2 regions of the Streptomyces sp. bgisy027 genome follow, and region 1 is predicted to be linked to the other one. Evidence: riboswitches for the same ligand, from Rfam matches in the RefSeq annotation. Region 1 holds a riboswitch; the other holds the start of a gene.
What was found. Region 1 has a riboswitch for cobalamin ahead of cobT (nicotinate-nucleotide--dimethylbenzimidazole phosphoribosyltransferase). Riboswitches for the same ligand answer to the same signal wherever they lie in the genome.
Positions count from the first base shown of each region.

Region 2: linked by a shared signal. The riboswitch ahead of AC3ETA_RS08510 (energy-coupling factor ABC transporter permease) and the one ahead of cobT (nicotinate-nucleotide--dimethylbenzimidazole phosphoribosyltransferase) in region 1 are both predicted to bind cobalamin.

Region 1 covers NZ_JBYIVZ010000069.1:29,217-36,282, reverse strand. Annotated here, with positions in the region: gene AC3ETA_RS42565 (phytanoyl-CoA dioxygenase family protein) at 1-513, opposite strand, end outside; gene AC3ETA_RS42560 (aldo/keto reductase) at 637-1,581, opposite strand; gene AC3ETA_RS42555 (amidohydrolase family protein) at 1,959-3,347, shown strand; gene cobT (nicotinate-nucleotide--dimethylbenzimidazole phosphoribosyltransferase) at 3,655-4,809, opposite strand; cobalamin riboswitch at 4,899-5,080, opposite strand; gene AC3ETA_RS42545 (SpoIIE family protein phosphatase) at 5,154-7,066, opposite strand, start outside.
Region 2 covers NZ_JBYIVZ010000006.1:119,620-126,685, reverse strand. Annotated here, with positions in the region: gene cbiQ (cobalt ECF transporter T component CbiQ) at 1-548, opposite strand, end outside; gene AC3ETA_RS08515 (energy-coupling factor ABC transporter substrate-binding protein) at 552-920, opposite strand; gene AC3ETA_RS08510 (energy-coupling factor ABC transporter permease) at 917-1,618, opposite strand; cobalamin riboswitch at 1,905-2,032, opposite strand; gene AC3ETA_RS08505 (M55 family metallopeptidase) at 2,111-2,944, shown strand; gene AC3ETA_RS08500 (M20/M25/M40 family metallo-hydrolase) at 2,937-4,241, shown strand; gene AC3ETA_RS08495 (prolyl oligopeptidase family serine peptidase) at 4,247-6,211, shown strand; gene AC3ETA_RS08490 (S66 peptidase family protein) at 6,208-7,066, shown strand, end outside.

The DNA of each region.
Region 1 (7,066 bases):
GGCCCACACGGTGGCCGCGCTCAGCGGCGCCCGGGGACGCGGCACGGGGTACATGCCGTCGTCGGGATGCAGCAGCTGAGGGTCCTCGCCGGGAAAAATGTTGATGACCTGGAGCTGGGACAACAGGTAGTTGGGCATCAGCAGCCGGTCCAGCAGGGCCAGCACGCGCGGGTGGTCGACCATGCGGTCACAGGCCCGGGTCCTGTCGAGCACACTGTAGAGGCGCTGGGTCAGCCGCCCCTCGAAGGTGTTGCGACCGGTCCGGTCGAGCAGGGGCGTCACGGCCGCGCGGACGTCCTCGCACTCGGCTTCGGTCAGCAGGTTGTCCAAGATGACGTATCCGTCGCGTTGCAGGGCGGCGAAGTCGGCGTCGACAACGGCTGCGGGGACTACGGCTCCCCTGCTTTCCGTGGCCTTGTGGCGTCGGGCGAGGTCGGTGTGGAGGCCGTCGAGCGAGTCGATGGTGTCCACCGGGCTGTGGCCGGGGTCCGGCAGGTCGGGCGAGTGGGACATGGCGTGGTACTCCTCGATTCCTCGACGGGTATGGCGGTGAAGGCGGCGATGGCTGTGAAGTCGGCGATGGCTGTGAAGTCGGGTCGACGACGTCAGGGGACCGCCCCGCACGTCTGATCGCTGTCATGGGGCGAGTTCGGCCAGGCGTCCGAGCTCCTTCTCTGTGAGCCGGAACGACTGCGCGCCGGCGCTCTCCTCGGCCTGCTGCGCTTTGGAGGCTCCCGGGATCGCCACCACGGTGTCGCCGTAGAAGGTGATCAGCCAGTTCAACGCCACCTGAGCGCGGGAGACGCCGTACGCATCGGCGATCCTGCCCAGCTCGCGCAGCAGCGGTCGGCTGCGTTCCAGGTCCCGGCCGCTGCCGAACATCGCCTTGCGCAACAGGGGTGCCCGGCGCAGGGCGGCGGGATCGTCGTGGAAGCGTCCGGTGAGGATGCCGGCGTGCAACGGTGAGTAGGCGATCAGCGTGATCCCCAGTTCGCGGGCGGTGTTCAGTACGCCGTTGCGTTCGATGTCGCGGTTCAGCAGGCTGATCTGCACCTGGTTGGCCGCCAGTTCGACGCCCTCGGCACGCAGGGCCGCGGCGGCGCGGGACATCTGGCGGGCGCTGAAGTTGCTCACGCCGATCGACCGGATCTTGCCGGCCCGCAGCAGCTTCGCCATCTCGCGCATCTCGCTCGCGACGGGCGAAAGACTCCAGGGCTGATGGATCTGGTAGAGGTCGACGGGGTAGCCGTGCAACGCGTCGATGCGGTCGTCGATGGTGCGCGGGATGTTCGAGGCCCGGCGGCCGAAGGGCAGCCACTTGGTGGCGACCACTGCCTCGCCGGGCCGCACACCGGCCGCACGCAGCCCGGTGGTCAGTGCCCGCTCGGACGCCCCGCGGCCGTAACCCTCAGCCGTGTCGAACCAGTTGACCCCACCTGACCACGCGGCCCGGACCACGGCTTCCGGCTCCCGCGTCGAGTACACACGCGCGGTCATGCCGCTCACGGTCATCTGCGCGCAGCCCAGGCCGATGGGGGTGATCTCGATGTCGGTCCTGCCGAGCCTGCGCTTCTCGACCATTCCGCCTCCCAGGGTTCAGCCGCAGCACCGAAAGAACCGGACAGCTGTCCACTCCCGGGGAACGATACCCGGACAGTTGTCCGGTCGGCAAGCGCGCCCCTCGGGTGCGACCCGCCACCCCCAACTCAACCCCTCGGGCTTGACCGACCACCCCCGCCTCAACCCCTCAGACATGACTGGCCGCTGCCGCCCCAACCCCTCACTCTTGCCAACCGGACAACAGTCCGGTACGTTCTCCCCGACTACCGGACGACTGTCCGCTTAGTTCATCCGTGGAGGACAGGTCAGCACACGGCGCGCCGATCGAGCGCCGCCCCCGGCGACATCCCGCCGGTCTCCCTGCCCACGACAGCCTTCCGAGACAACGGAGTTCCACCATGAATCTGCCCCGCCGAACCGTCCTGACCGGTGTGGCCGCCGCCACGGCCGCGGCCACCTTCTCCGCATCGCCGGCGACCGCGGCACCCTCAAGAAGCCGTCAGAGCGGCCCGGCGCACCTGACGAACACCCGCATCCTGCTGCGCAACGGCCATGTGATCGACACCGAGCCCGAGCCGGTCGCCCACGCCCGTACCGATGTCCTGATCGAGAGAGGGCGGATCACCGCCGTCGGCCGCAACCTCTCCGCCAACGGTGCCACCGTCATCGACGCCACCGACCGGATCGTGCTCCCGGGCTTCGTCGACACCCACCGCCACGTGTGGCTGTCGGCGCTGCGCACCTCGACCGTGGGCATGGACCTCAACGCGTACCTCGGCGTCCTGGGCCAGTACGGCCCGCGGCTGCGCCCGCAGGACATGTACAACGCGACTCTCGCCGGTCTGCTGGAGAGCCTCAACTCCGGAATCACCACCCAGCTGGACTACAACCACGGCCTGTACTCGCCCGACCATGCCGACGCGGCCCTCGACGCCATGCAGGCGGCGGGACTTCGCGCGGTGTTCGCCTACGGCGCCCCGATCGGCCCGGCCGCCGACCTCGCGGACGTCCGCAGGGTCCGCACCAAGCGCCTGTCGGACGACAAGGCGCTGGTCACCATGGCGTACGGCCCCCTCGGCCCGTCTTTCACCCCGATCGAGACGGTGATCGAGGAGTGGCGTATGACGGACGACCTCGGCCTGCCCCTGACCTTCCACGTCAGCGCAGGCCCCGTCACGCAGACACCGATCTCCGCCCTGAAGGAGCGCGGACTGCTGCGCCCGAACACGCTCTACGTGCACGGGAACTCGCTCTCCGACAGCGAGATCAAGCTGATCGGCGACTCGGGCGGCAAGGCCGCCGCCGCGCCCGGCTCCGAGGCCGGGATGCGCGTCGGCGCGCCCGTGTCGAGCCGTTACCGGCGCCTCGGTGTCACCGCCGGTCTCGGCGTGGACGCGGTGTCCACCGTCCCCGGCGACATGTTCTCCCTGATGCGGGCGGCCCTGCTGGCCAGCCAGGTCACCGACGACTCCCCGCTGACCGTCAAGGACGTCCTGCGGATGGCCACGATCGACGGCGCCGCCGCGCTGGGGCTCGACGACCGGATCGGTTCGCTGCGCCCCGGCAAGCAGGCCGACATCGCTCTGCTCCGCCTGGAGGACCTCGACATGCTCACCGCCGAACGCGACCCGATCGCGGCCGTGGTCCAGTCGGCGAACCCCCAGAACGTAGACACGGTCCTCGTCGCGGGACGGGTGATGAAGTCCGCGGGACGGCTGCTCCACGCCGACCTCGGCCGCACAGCCCGGGCGCTGCGCTCCACGGCGGCGGCGATCAGCGGCAGCTGACCTGACCGGAACGCCCGGCACCCAGGCCCTGGCCGCGGGGACCTGACGATCGGCGCCGGCACACTGGTGCTCGTCAGAACCACAGCCGGGGCCTGGGTGATTGAGGCCCAAGTACTGAAACCCGTCGCCGGTCGCCGGTCGCCGGTCGCCGGTCGCCGGTCGCCGGTCGCCGGTCGCCGGTCGCCGGGGAGTATGACGTGGTCCTGCCTACGACCCCGGGCCCGCCGGCGCCCAGCCGTCCCCTTCTCCTACCGTCGGTCCGGGCAGTCCCTGCCGCGTGCACGGGCCGGCACATCGGGCGGGCGCGTCAGGCCGGCTTTTCCGACACCCCGGCGGAGTCGAATGTGGCCATCTCCCGCAGGGCACGGACCGCCGCTTGGACGAGCGGCAGCGCCAACAGAGCGCCGGTCCCTTCGCCGAGCCTCAGCCCCAGGTCGACCAGGGGATGCAAGCGGAGATGCCGCAGGGCGATGGCGTGACCTGGCTCGACCGAGCGGTGTCCGGCCACGCAGGCGTCCAGGGCGGCGGGGGACAGCGCCGCCGCGACCAGGGCCGCCGAAGAGGCGATCACGCCGTCCAGGATCACCGGGACCCGGTGCGCGGCGGCGGCCAGGACGAACCCGGCGAGCGCGGCGTGTTCCAGGCCGCCGACCGCCGACACCACCCCGATGGGGTCCCGGGGGTCCGGCTGGTGCAGGTGGAGGGCCTCGCGCACCACCTGCGCCTTGTGCAGCCGGGTCGGCTCGTCGATGCCCGCTCCGTGACCGGTGACCTCGTCCGGGTCGGCACCGGTGAAGGCGGCGGTCAGCGCCGCGGACGCCGTGGTGTTGGCGATGCCCATGTCACCGGTGAGCAGGCAACGGCTGCCGCGCTCCACGAGTTCACCCGCGACGCCGATGCCGATCTCCATCGCCCGCACGGCTTCCCGCCTGCTCATCGCCGGGCCCAGGGTCATGTCCGCGGTCCCGCCCCGGACCCGGCGGCGCAGCAGCCCGTCCCGCACCCCCTCCCCGGCGGGCATTGGAGTCGCGACACCCACGTCCACCACGACCACCCCGGCGCCGGTCTGCGCGGCGAAGGCGTTCACGGCACCGCCGGAGGCCAGGAAGTTGTCGACCATCTGCGCCGTCACCTCCTGCGGCCAGGCGCTGACGCCCCGGGCGTGAACACCGTGGTCCGCCGCGAAGACGGCCACAGCGGCGGGTTCCGGCATCGGAGGTGGGCACACGCCGGCGAGGCCCGCCAGCTGAACGGACACGTCCTCCAGGAATCCCAGCGACCCGGGCGGCTTGGACAGGCGGTTCTGCCGGTCCCGGGCCGCCGCGAGGGCGCCGGGGTCCGCGGGGGTGATGGCGGCGAGTGTGCGGTCGAGGAGCAGGCCTTCGGCGACGGCGCCGTGGGGCAGGTGGGAGGAGTCGGCCAAAGAGGAGGAGACCGGCTCGAAGCCGGGTGCGGGCTTCACGATGGAATGCCTTCCGCTGTCGGCGGTTTTCCACGCCACCGGAGACGGACCGTGCCCGGGCGGAAGGCGCCTGGCTGCGGGACGGGCGGAATATCCTGGCTCCCGGATCTCGGTACGCGGCCGTACGGCCTGTTGTCCGACGCCTGCTCCCGGCCTTCCCAGCGGCCGGCTCACGCCGGTTGCCAGTGGCCGTACGAGTGGGAGGCGGCTCCCCGGTCACAGTGGCGGGCCCGCCCCGGAGTTGGGCTGCTGCACCCGCACCGGAGTTCCTCCGCATCCGTCCCGCGCATCGTGCCACACGCCCGCGGCCGGCGAGTAGCCGGGAACCGGTCGACGGCCAGACCCTAGATCTCCGCCGTGTCCCAGACCCCGGCAAAGTCGAGCCCCGCCCCCGACCCGGCACCGATCGTCTGCTCGGCCCAGATGGTCTTGCCGGTGCGGTGGTACCGGCTGCCCCAGCGTCGGGCGAGTTGGGCCACCAGGAACAGGCCTCGCCCTCCCTCGTCACCGGCGCGCGCCCGGATCAGCCGTGGCTGGGTGTTGCTGGCGTCGGTGACCTCGCACACCAGGGTTCTGTCGTCGTGGAAGAGGCGCAGCCCCACGGTGCCGCCCGCGTAGCGCATCGCGTTGGTGACCAGTTCACTGACGATCAGTTCGGTGGTGAAGGCGAGGTCGTCCAGTCCCCAGTCGGCGAGTCGCCGGGCGACGGACTTCCGTGCGTCGGCCACCCGGGACGTGTCGTCGGGGAACTGCCAGGCCGCGGTGTCGGCGGCCGGAATCACGTGGGTACGGGCCAGAAGAAGCGCCATGTCGTCGCGGGGCGGTCCTTCGGACACCGCGGACACCACGTCGTGGGCGATGTCCTCCAGTGCCCGTGCGGCGCCACAGAGGGTCGATAGCGAGCCGAGGAGGTCCCTGGTGCCCTCGTCGAGGTCCTTCGAGGTTCGTTCCACGAGGCCGTCGGTGTAGAGGGCGAGGATGCTGCCGGGCTCGACGTGGACCGTGGTGACCTCGAAGGGCATGCCGCCCACGCCGAGCGGCGGACCGGGGTGGACCTCGATCGTTCGGACCGTCCCGTCGGGCGCGATCACCGCGGGCGGCGGATGCCCGGCGTCGGCGAGCGCACAGGTGCCGGCGATCGGGTCGTAGAGCGCGTACAAGCAGGTTGCGCCGATCGTGTCCCGGTCCTCCGGAGCGGCTTCGTCGGCGAGTTGCTGGACGAGGTCGTCCAGGTGGATGAGGAGTTCCCCGGGTTCCAGTTCCAGCTCGGCAAGGGTTCGGATCGCGGTCCGCAGGCGCCCCATCGTGGCCGCCGCGTGCAGGCCGTGGCCTACGACGTCGCCCACGACGAAGGCGACCCGCAGCGACGACAGGGGGATGACGTCGAACCAGTCGCCGCTGATGTCCGCCCCGCCCCCGGCGGGCACGTAGCGGCCGGCCGACTCGGCCGCCGTGGACTGCGTGGTCGCGCGGGGCAACAGGCGCTGTTGCAACTCGACCGCGGCCCGATGTTCCCTCGTGTACCGGCGCGCGTTGTCCACGCTGAGCGCCGCGCGCGAGGCGATGTCGAACAGGAGATCGGCGTCCTCCTGCTGGAACCCCTCTGCCCGTTCGGTCCGCCAGGCCGAGACGAAGCCCAGCAGCAGACCGCGGGCGAACAGCGGCGAGATGACCAGCGAATGCCCTTTCTCGGGCAGCAGGGCGCGGATCACCTCCGGGTCCGCGAGCTGGTCCTCCAACTCCTGCCGTGAGGTCTTCAGGATGGTGTCGCCGTGCAGTGCCGCCCGCCGCGCCTGCGGCACGTCCGGGAGCGGCGGCATGACGTCGCCCACCTGGATGAGGTCGGCGGGCCACGGACCGGTGGCGCAGGCCGCTGCCACCCGCCGCATCCGCCACCGGCCGCTGGGCATGACACCTTTGGCGGGCTCCTCGCCTTCGAGGACGACCTCGACGATGTCCACCGAGACCAGGTCCGCGAAGGCCGGCACCAGTACGTCCGCGATGTCCTGAGCCGTGCGGGCCACGTCCAGTGAAGCCCCGATCCGGACCGACGCCGCGTGGCTCACCTCCGCACGCCGCCTGGCTCGCCGCTGCTCGGTGTCGTCGGTGACGAACGCCGCGACGCCACTCGGACGACCGTCGGGACCCTCCAACCGGACGGCGGACGCCGACAGGCTGCGCTCCTGACCGGACGCACTTGGCGCACGCATCCACAGCTCGCCCCCGACCAGGGGAACTCCGGTCTCGAGTACGCGTC
Region 2 (7,066 bases), on a different contig from region 1:
GCCAGCGAACGCCAGGTCGCGGCGCGGGTGGTGTGCCCGAGCCGGGCGGCCTGCGCGTCCCGCACCCGGCGCACCGAGTCGAGCAGCAGGAAGCTCATGCGGTACGTCACCAGCGCGACGTCCACGACGGGCGCGGGCACGCCGGCCTGCACCAGCCGGGGCAGCAGGTCCGACATCGGCGTGGTGAACGCGAACAGCAGCACCCCGAGCGAGGCCGCCGAGGTGCGCAGCAGCAGTTCACCGGCGCGCAGCGGCCCGTCGGCGGCGAGGGACACGAAGCCCTGCCCCCCGCCGACCTGGACCAGCAGCGTGGCCGCGCCGGTCACACAGAAACCGAGCGGCACGCGGTACGCCCGCCACAGCCGCCGTCCGGGCACGCCCGCCGGGCCCAGCAGCACGGTCAGCGCGGTGACCAGGACCAGCGCGGCACCCGGCCAGGGCGGCAGGGAGATCGCGAGCACGGTGAGACCGAGCCCGAGCACGGCCTTGTCCACGGGATGACGGCGGCGCCAGCGACTGCCGTGCGCCGCCGCGTCGATCGGCAGCATCCGTCAGACCCTGTCGGCCTTCGGCTCCTCGGCGCCACGGGCCGCGGCGTCCTCGGTGACCCGCTGCAGGGCCCGCTGCTCACCCTGCCTGCGTCCGCGGTGCAGTCCGAAGTAGTAGGCGAGGACACCGGCACCCAGCGCCGCCTGGAGGGAGAACAGGGCCGATTCGATCTCGCCGGACGGAGGCTCGTACAGCGGCGAGAACCACGGCTCGTAGTCCGGCTCGATCTCGGTGATCGCCGTCTCCGCCTCGCCGTCGGCGCCGGTGAACGGCTCCTCCTTGTGGTCGCCCAGGCCGAGCGTCAGCGGCAGCACGGCGAGCGCGGCCACCACGAGCAGCAGCAGGACGTTGATCTTGGTGTTCCTGCTCATCGGGCCACCGCCTCGGTCTCGCTGCGGGACTGCTTCTTGGCCAGGAGCACGCCCAGCCGGGTCAGTTCGCCCTTGCTGGACTGCACCAGCAGCCGCATCACGAGCACCGTCAGCAGGCCCTCGCTCACCGCCAGCGGGATCTGGGTGACGGCGAAGATGGAGCCGAACTTGCCGAGCGCGCCCAGGAATCCGCTGCCCGGGTCGGGGAACGCGAGCGCCAGCTGGACGCTGGTCACGCAGTAGGTGGACAGGTCCGCGACGAACGCGCCGGAGAACACGGCGACCATCAGCGGCACATCGTAGCGCCGCAGCAGCCTGTAGATCGCGTAGCCGGCCCAGGGCCCGACGATCGCCATCGAGAAGACGTTGGCGCCGAGCGTGGTCAGGCCGCCGTGCGCGAGCAGCAGCGCCTGGAAGAGCAGCGTGATGGTGCCCAGGACCGCCATGATCGGCGGCCGGAACAGGATGGCGCCCAGGCCCGTGCCGGTGGGATGGGAGCAGCTGCCGGTCACCGACGGCAGCTTCAGCGCGGACAGGACGAAGGTGAAGGCCCCGGAGGCGCCGAGCAGCAGCGTGCTCTCCGGATGCTCCCGGACCTCACGGGTGAGTGACCGTACTCCGTGTACGACGAACGGCGCGGACGCGACGCCCCAGGCGACCGCGTGCGCCGGGGGCAGAAAACCCTCGGCTATGTGCATGGCTCAGCAGACCCTCTCCAGCACCTCGTGGATGGTTGACGTGCCTTGGCCGGTCTCCTGGCTGACGGGTGACACCGCCCGTGCTCCGCCTTCCCGGGTCTAGGGCCCTGGCGTCACATTCCCGTCGTCCGCCCGAAGGGCGGGCCGCGCGGCGTCTGGCGCGTGCGATCGCAAGGCGCCGGAGCGCCCTCGTGGCGGAGCCACGTGGGCGCTTCGGCAACGCGGCGAGCGTGCGTGCCAGGCGTCGCGCGGCAGACGGGAATGTGGCGCCAGGGCCCTAGGACCCAGTGGCTTGCCCGCGAGGGCAGGAGCCGGACTTCCCGATTCACAGTGGCGAGGGCCGCACCGGCATCACACCGGATTTCCCGTTCACCAAGGCGTGGTGACAGTAGTGCCCGTGGCGGGTGGCTGACAAGCACACCCCAAAGGTGTGAAAGCGGCGTTCGTCCGCTTCGTGGCGGGTTCCCTTCCGGGCGCGTAACGTGATCGAGCATGAAGATCCTCATCAGCGCCGACATGGAGGGCGCCACCGGTGTGACCTGGCCGGCCGACGTGCTCCCGGGGACTCCCCAGTGGGAGCGCTGCCGGGCGATGTTCACCTCCGACGTGGACGCCGCCGTGCTGGGATTCCTGGACGGCGGCGCCGACGCCGTCCTCATCAACGAGGCGCACTGGTCCATGCGCAATCTGCTGCTCGAACGGCTCGACGAGCGGGCCGAGATGCTCACCGGCCGGCACAAGACGCTGTCCATGGTCGAGGGTGTGCAGCACGGCGACGTGGACGGCATCGCCTTCGTCGGCTACCACGCCGGCGCCGGCATGGAGGGTGTTCTGGCCCACACCTACCTCGCGAACCAGATCACAGGCGTCTGGCTCAACGACGTCCGGGCCAGCGAGGGCCTGCTGAACGCGCACGTCGTCGCCGAGTACGGCGTCCCCGTGGTGCTCGTCACCGGCGACGACCTGGCCTGCGAGGACGCGCTCGGCTACGCGCCCGGGGCGCTGAAGGTCGCCGTCAAGGACCACGTCTCGCGGTACGCGGCGGTGTGCCGTACGCCGGCCAGGACGGCCGCCGACATCCGTGCCGCGGCCAAGGAGGCGGCCGGGCTGGCGGTCCGTCACGAGCCGGTGCGCGGCGGGCCGTTCACCGTCGCCGTCGAGTTCGACGCAGAACACCTCGCGATGGCCGTCACCGTCGTTCCCGGCGTCGAACGTATCGGCGAGCGCAAGGTGGCGTACACCAGCGAGCGAATGTACGAGGGAATCCGTACCTTCAAGGCGGTCACCACGATCGCCTCGGCCTCGGTGGAGGAGCAGTATGGCTGACGGGCAGGCACTGGACGAAGTCGTCACGTTCACCTCGGACCTCATCCGCATCGACACGACCAACCGCGGCGGCGGCGACTGCCGGGAGCGCCCCGCCGCCGAGTACGCGGCCGCCCGGCTGGCCGAGGCAGGCCTGGACCCCGCCCTGCTGGAGCGCACGAAGGGCCGGACGAACGTGGTCGCCCGCATCGAGGGCACCGATCCGTCGGCGGACGCGCTCCTCGTGCACGGTCACCTGGACGTGGTGCCCGCGCAGGCCGGCGAATGGAGCGTGCACCCCTTCTCCGGGGAGATCCGCGACGGCGTCGTGTGGGGCCGGGGCGCGGTCGACATGAAGAACATGGACGCGATGATCCTCGCCGTCGTGCGGTCCTGGGCCCGCGAGGGCGTACGGCCCCGCCGGGACGTCGTGATCGCGTTCACCGCCGACGAGGAGGCCAGCGCCGAGGACGGCTCCGGGTTCCTCGCCGACCGGCACGCCGCGCTGTTCGAGGGCTGCACCGAAGGCATCGGCGAGTCCGGCGCCTTCACCTTCCACGACGGCAGCGGCCGGCAGCTCTACCCCCTCGCCGCCGGCGAGCGCGGCACCGGCTGGGTCAAGCTCACCGCCCACGGGCGCGCCGCGCACGGCTCGCGCCCCAACCGGGAGAACGCGGTCACCCGCCTCGCCGCGGCCGTCACCCGCATCGGCGCCCACGAGTGGCCGCTCAGGCTCACCCCGACCGTGCGCGCCGCCCTCACCGAACTCGCCGCGCTCTACGGCCTCGACGCCGACCTGGACGACGTGGACGGCCTGCTCCACAAGCTCGGACCGGCCGCCCGGCTGGTCGAGGCGACCGTCCGCAACAGCGCCAACCCGACCATGCTGGAGGCCGGTTACAAGGTCAACGTCATCCCCGGGGAGGCCGTCGCCCATGTCGACGGCCGATATCTCCCGGGTCACGAGGACGAGTTCCGCGCCACCCTTGACCAGCTCACCGGACCTGACGTGAACTGGGAGTTCCACCATCACGAGGTGGCCCTCCAGTCACCCGTGGACTCCCCGACGTACGCCCGGATGCGCGCGGCCGTCGAGGAGTTCGCACCCGAGGGGCACGTCGTGCCGTACTGCATGCCCGGCGGGACCGACGCCAAGCAGTTCTCACGGCTCGGCATCACCGGCTACGGCTTCTCACCGCTGAAGCTGCCGGAGGGCTACGACTACGGGGCCATGTTCCACGGCGTCGACGAGCGGGTGCCCATCGAGGCACTGCACTTCGGCGTCCGCGTGCTCGACCGTTTTCTGCGTACGGCCTAGTGGAGTTGGGGGAGACAGTGCGGACGCTGGCGTACGGTTCCTGGCCCTCGCCCATCGACGCGGCCGTCGCCGCGGCGCACGAGGGGCGGCCCGACTTCGTGGGCTTCGTGGGGGACGAGGCCTGGTGGACCGAGGCCCGGCCCACCGAGGGCGGCCGGTACACCCTGGTACGGCGCCGCGCCGACGGCGGCGAGGAGTCGGTGCTGCCCGCCCCGTGGAACGTGCGCAGCCGGGTCATCGAGTACGGCGGGCAGCCGTGGGCCGGTGCCGTCGCCGACGGCCGGCCGCTCGTCGTCTTCGTCGACTTCGCCGACCAGCGGCTCTACCGCTACGAGGAGGGCGGCGAGCCGCGTCCGCTCACCCCCGTCTCCGAGGTGGGCGGCGGACTGCGCTGGGTGGAGCCGCGGCTGCGGCTCGACCTCGGCGAGGTGTGGTGCGTGCTGGAGGAGTTCACCGGCTCCGGACCCACCGACGTGCGGCGCGTCCTGGCCGCCGTACCGCTGGACGGCTCGGCGGCCGGGGACCGCGGCGCCGTACGCGAACTGACCGACGACGGACGCCGCTTCCTCACCGGCGCGCGGATCTCGCCCGACGGGCGGCAGGCCGCGTGGCTCACCTGGGACCATCCGCACATGCCGTGGGACGGCACCGAACTGCTCGTCGCCGACGTCGCGACGGACGGCACCCTCGGCAGCCCGCGGACCGTCGCCGGCGGCCTGGAGGAGTCGATCGCCCAGGCCGACTGGTCGCCCGACGGCCGGCTGCTGTACGTCAGCGACCGCAGCGGCTGGTGGAACCTCTACCGCGACGGCGTGCCGCTGTGCCCCCGCGAGGAGGAGTTCGGCGGGCCGCTGTGGCAGCTCGGCCTGAGCTGGTTCGCGCCCCTGTCGAGCGGGCTCGTCGCGGTCGTGCACGGCCGTGGCGCGACGGCCCTCGGGGTGCTCGACCCGGAGACCGGCGAGATCGTCGACGCGGCCGGCCCCTGGACCGAGTTCGCGCCCACGCTCGCGGCGTACGGCGAGCGGGTCGTCGCCGTCGGAGCGAGCCCGCGCAGCGCCTACGAGGTGGTCGAGCTGGACGCCGGCACCGGCCGCACCCGGGTGATCGGGGCCGCGCACGACGACGCCGTGGACCCCGCCTACTACCCCGAGCCGCAGATCCGCACCTTCACCGGACCCGGCGGCCAGGACATCCACGCGCACATCTACCCGCCCCACAACCCCGGCTGCGTGGCCCCCGGCGACACCCCGCCGCCCTATGTCGTCTGGGCGCACGGCGGCCCCACCTCGCGCGCGCCCCTCGTGCTGGACCTGGCCATCGCCTACTTCACCTCCCGCGGCATCGGCGTCGCGGAGGTCGACTACGGCGGCTCCAGCGGCTACGGCAGGGAGTACCGCAACCGGCTGCGCGAGCAGTGGGGTGTGGTCGACGTCGAGGACTGCGCGGCCGTCGCGCTGGCCCTCGCCGACGAGGGCACCGCCGACCGGCGGCGGCTCGCCGTCCGGGGCGGCAGCGCGGGCGGCTGGACCACGGCCGCCTCGCTCACCACGACCGACGTCTTCGCGTGCGGCACCATCCTCTACCCGATCCTCGACCTGGCCGGCTGGGGCACGGGCGAGACCCACGACTTCGAGTCCCAGTACCTGGAGTCCCTGGTGGGACCGCTCGCCGAGGTGCCCGCACGGTACCTGGAGCGCTCGCCCGCGGAGCACGCCGAGCACCTCACGGTGCCGTTCCTGCTGCTCCAGGGCCTGGACGACGTGATCTGCCCGCCCGCCCAGTGCGAGCGGTTCCTCGCCCGGATGGAGGGCAGACGCGTGCCGCACGCCTACATCGCCTTCGAGGGGGAGGGACACGGGTTCCGCAGGGCGGAGACGATGGTCCGCGTCCTGGAGTCCGAGCTCTCCCTGTACGCTCAGGTCTTCGGGATCGACCCGCCCGACATCCCGAAGCTGGAGCTCGCCAAGTGACCGACTCCGTACGGCCGTTGCAGCGGCCGTCCCGACTCGCCCCCGGCGCCCGCGTGGCCGTCGTCGCCCCCAGCGGACCGGTGGCCGAGGAACGGCTGGAGTCCGGGCTCGACGTGCTGCGCGGCTGGGACCTCGACCCGGTCGTGGCGCCCCATGCGCTCGACCGGCACGGTGGGTTGGGCTACCTCGCGGGCACGGACGCCGACCGTGCCGCCGACCTCCAGCGGGCCTGGTGCGATCCGTCCGTGCACGCCGTGCTGTGCGCCCGGGGCGGCTACGGCGCGCAGCGGATGGTCGACCTGCTCGACTGGGACGCGATGGCCGCGGCCGGGCCGAAGGTCTTCGTCGGCTTCAGCGACATCACCGTGCTGCACGAGGCGTTCGCGACCCGGCTGGGCATCGGCACGCTGTACGGGCCGGCGGCGGCGGGCGTCGACTTCATCAAGAACGCGCGGGCGCAGGAGCACCTGAGGGCCACGCTCTTCGATCCGGAGTCGGTGCGCACGATCACCTCCACCGGCTCCGCGCTGGTCCCGGGCCGGGCGCGGGGCGTCACGCTCGGCGGCTGCCTCAGCCTGCTCGCCGCCGACACCGGCACCCCGCACGCCCGTGCCTCCGCACGCGGCGGCCTGCTGTGCCTGGAGGACGTCGGCGAGCGGACGTACCGGCTCGACCGCTGCCTGACCCAGCTCCTGCGCGCCGGCCTGTTCGACGGCGTGCGCGGTGTGCTGCTCGGGTCGTGGCAGGAGTGCGGGCCGTACGAGCGGGTGCGTGCGCTGCTCCTGGACCGACTGGGTGGCCTCGGTGTGCCCGTGGTGGAGGAGTTCGGGTTCGGGCACGGTGAAGGCGCGCTGA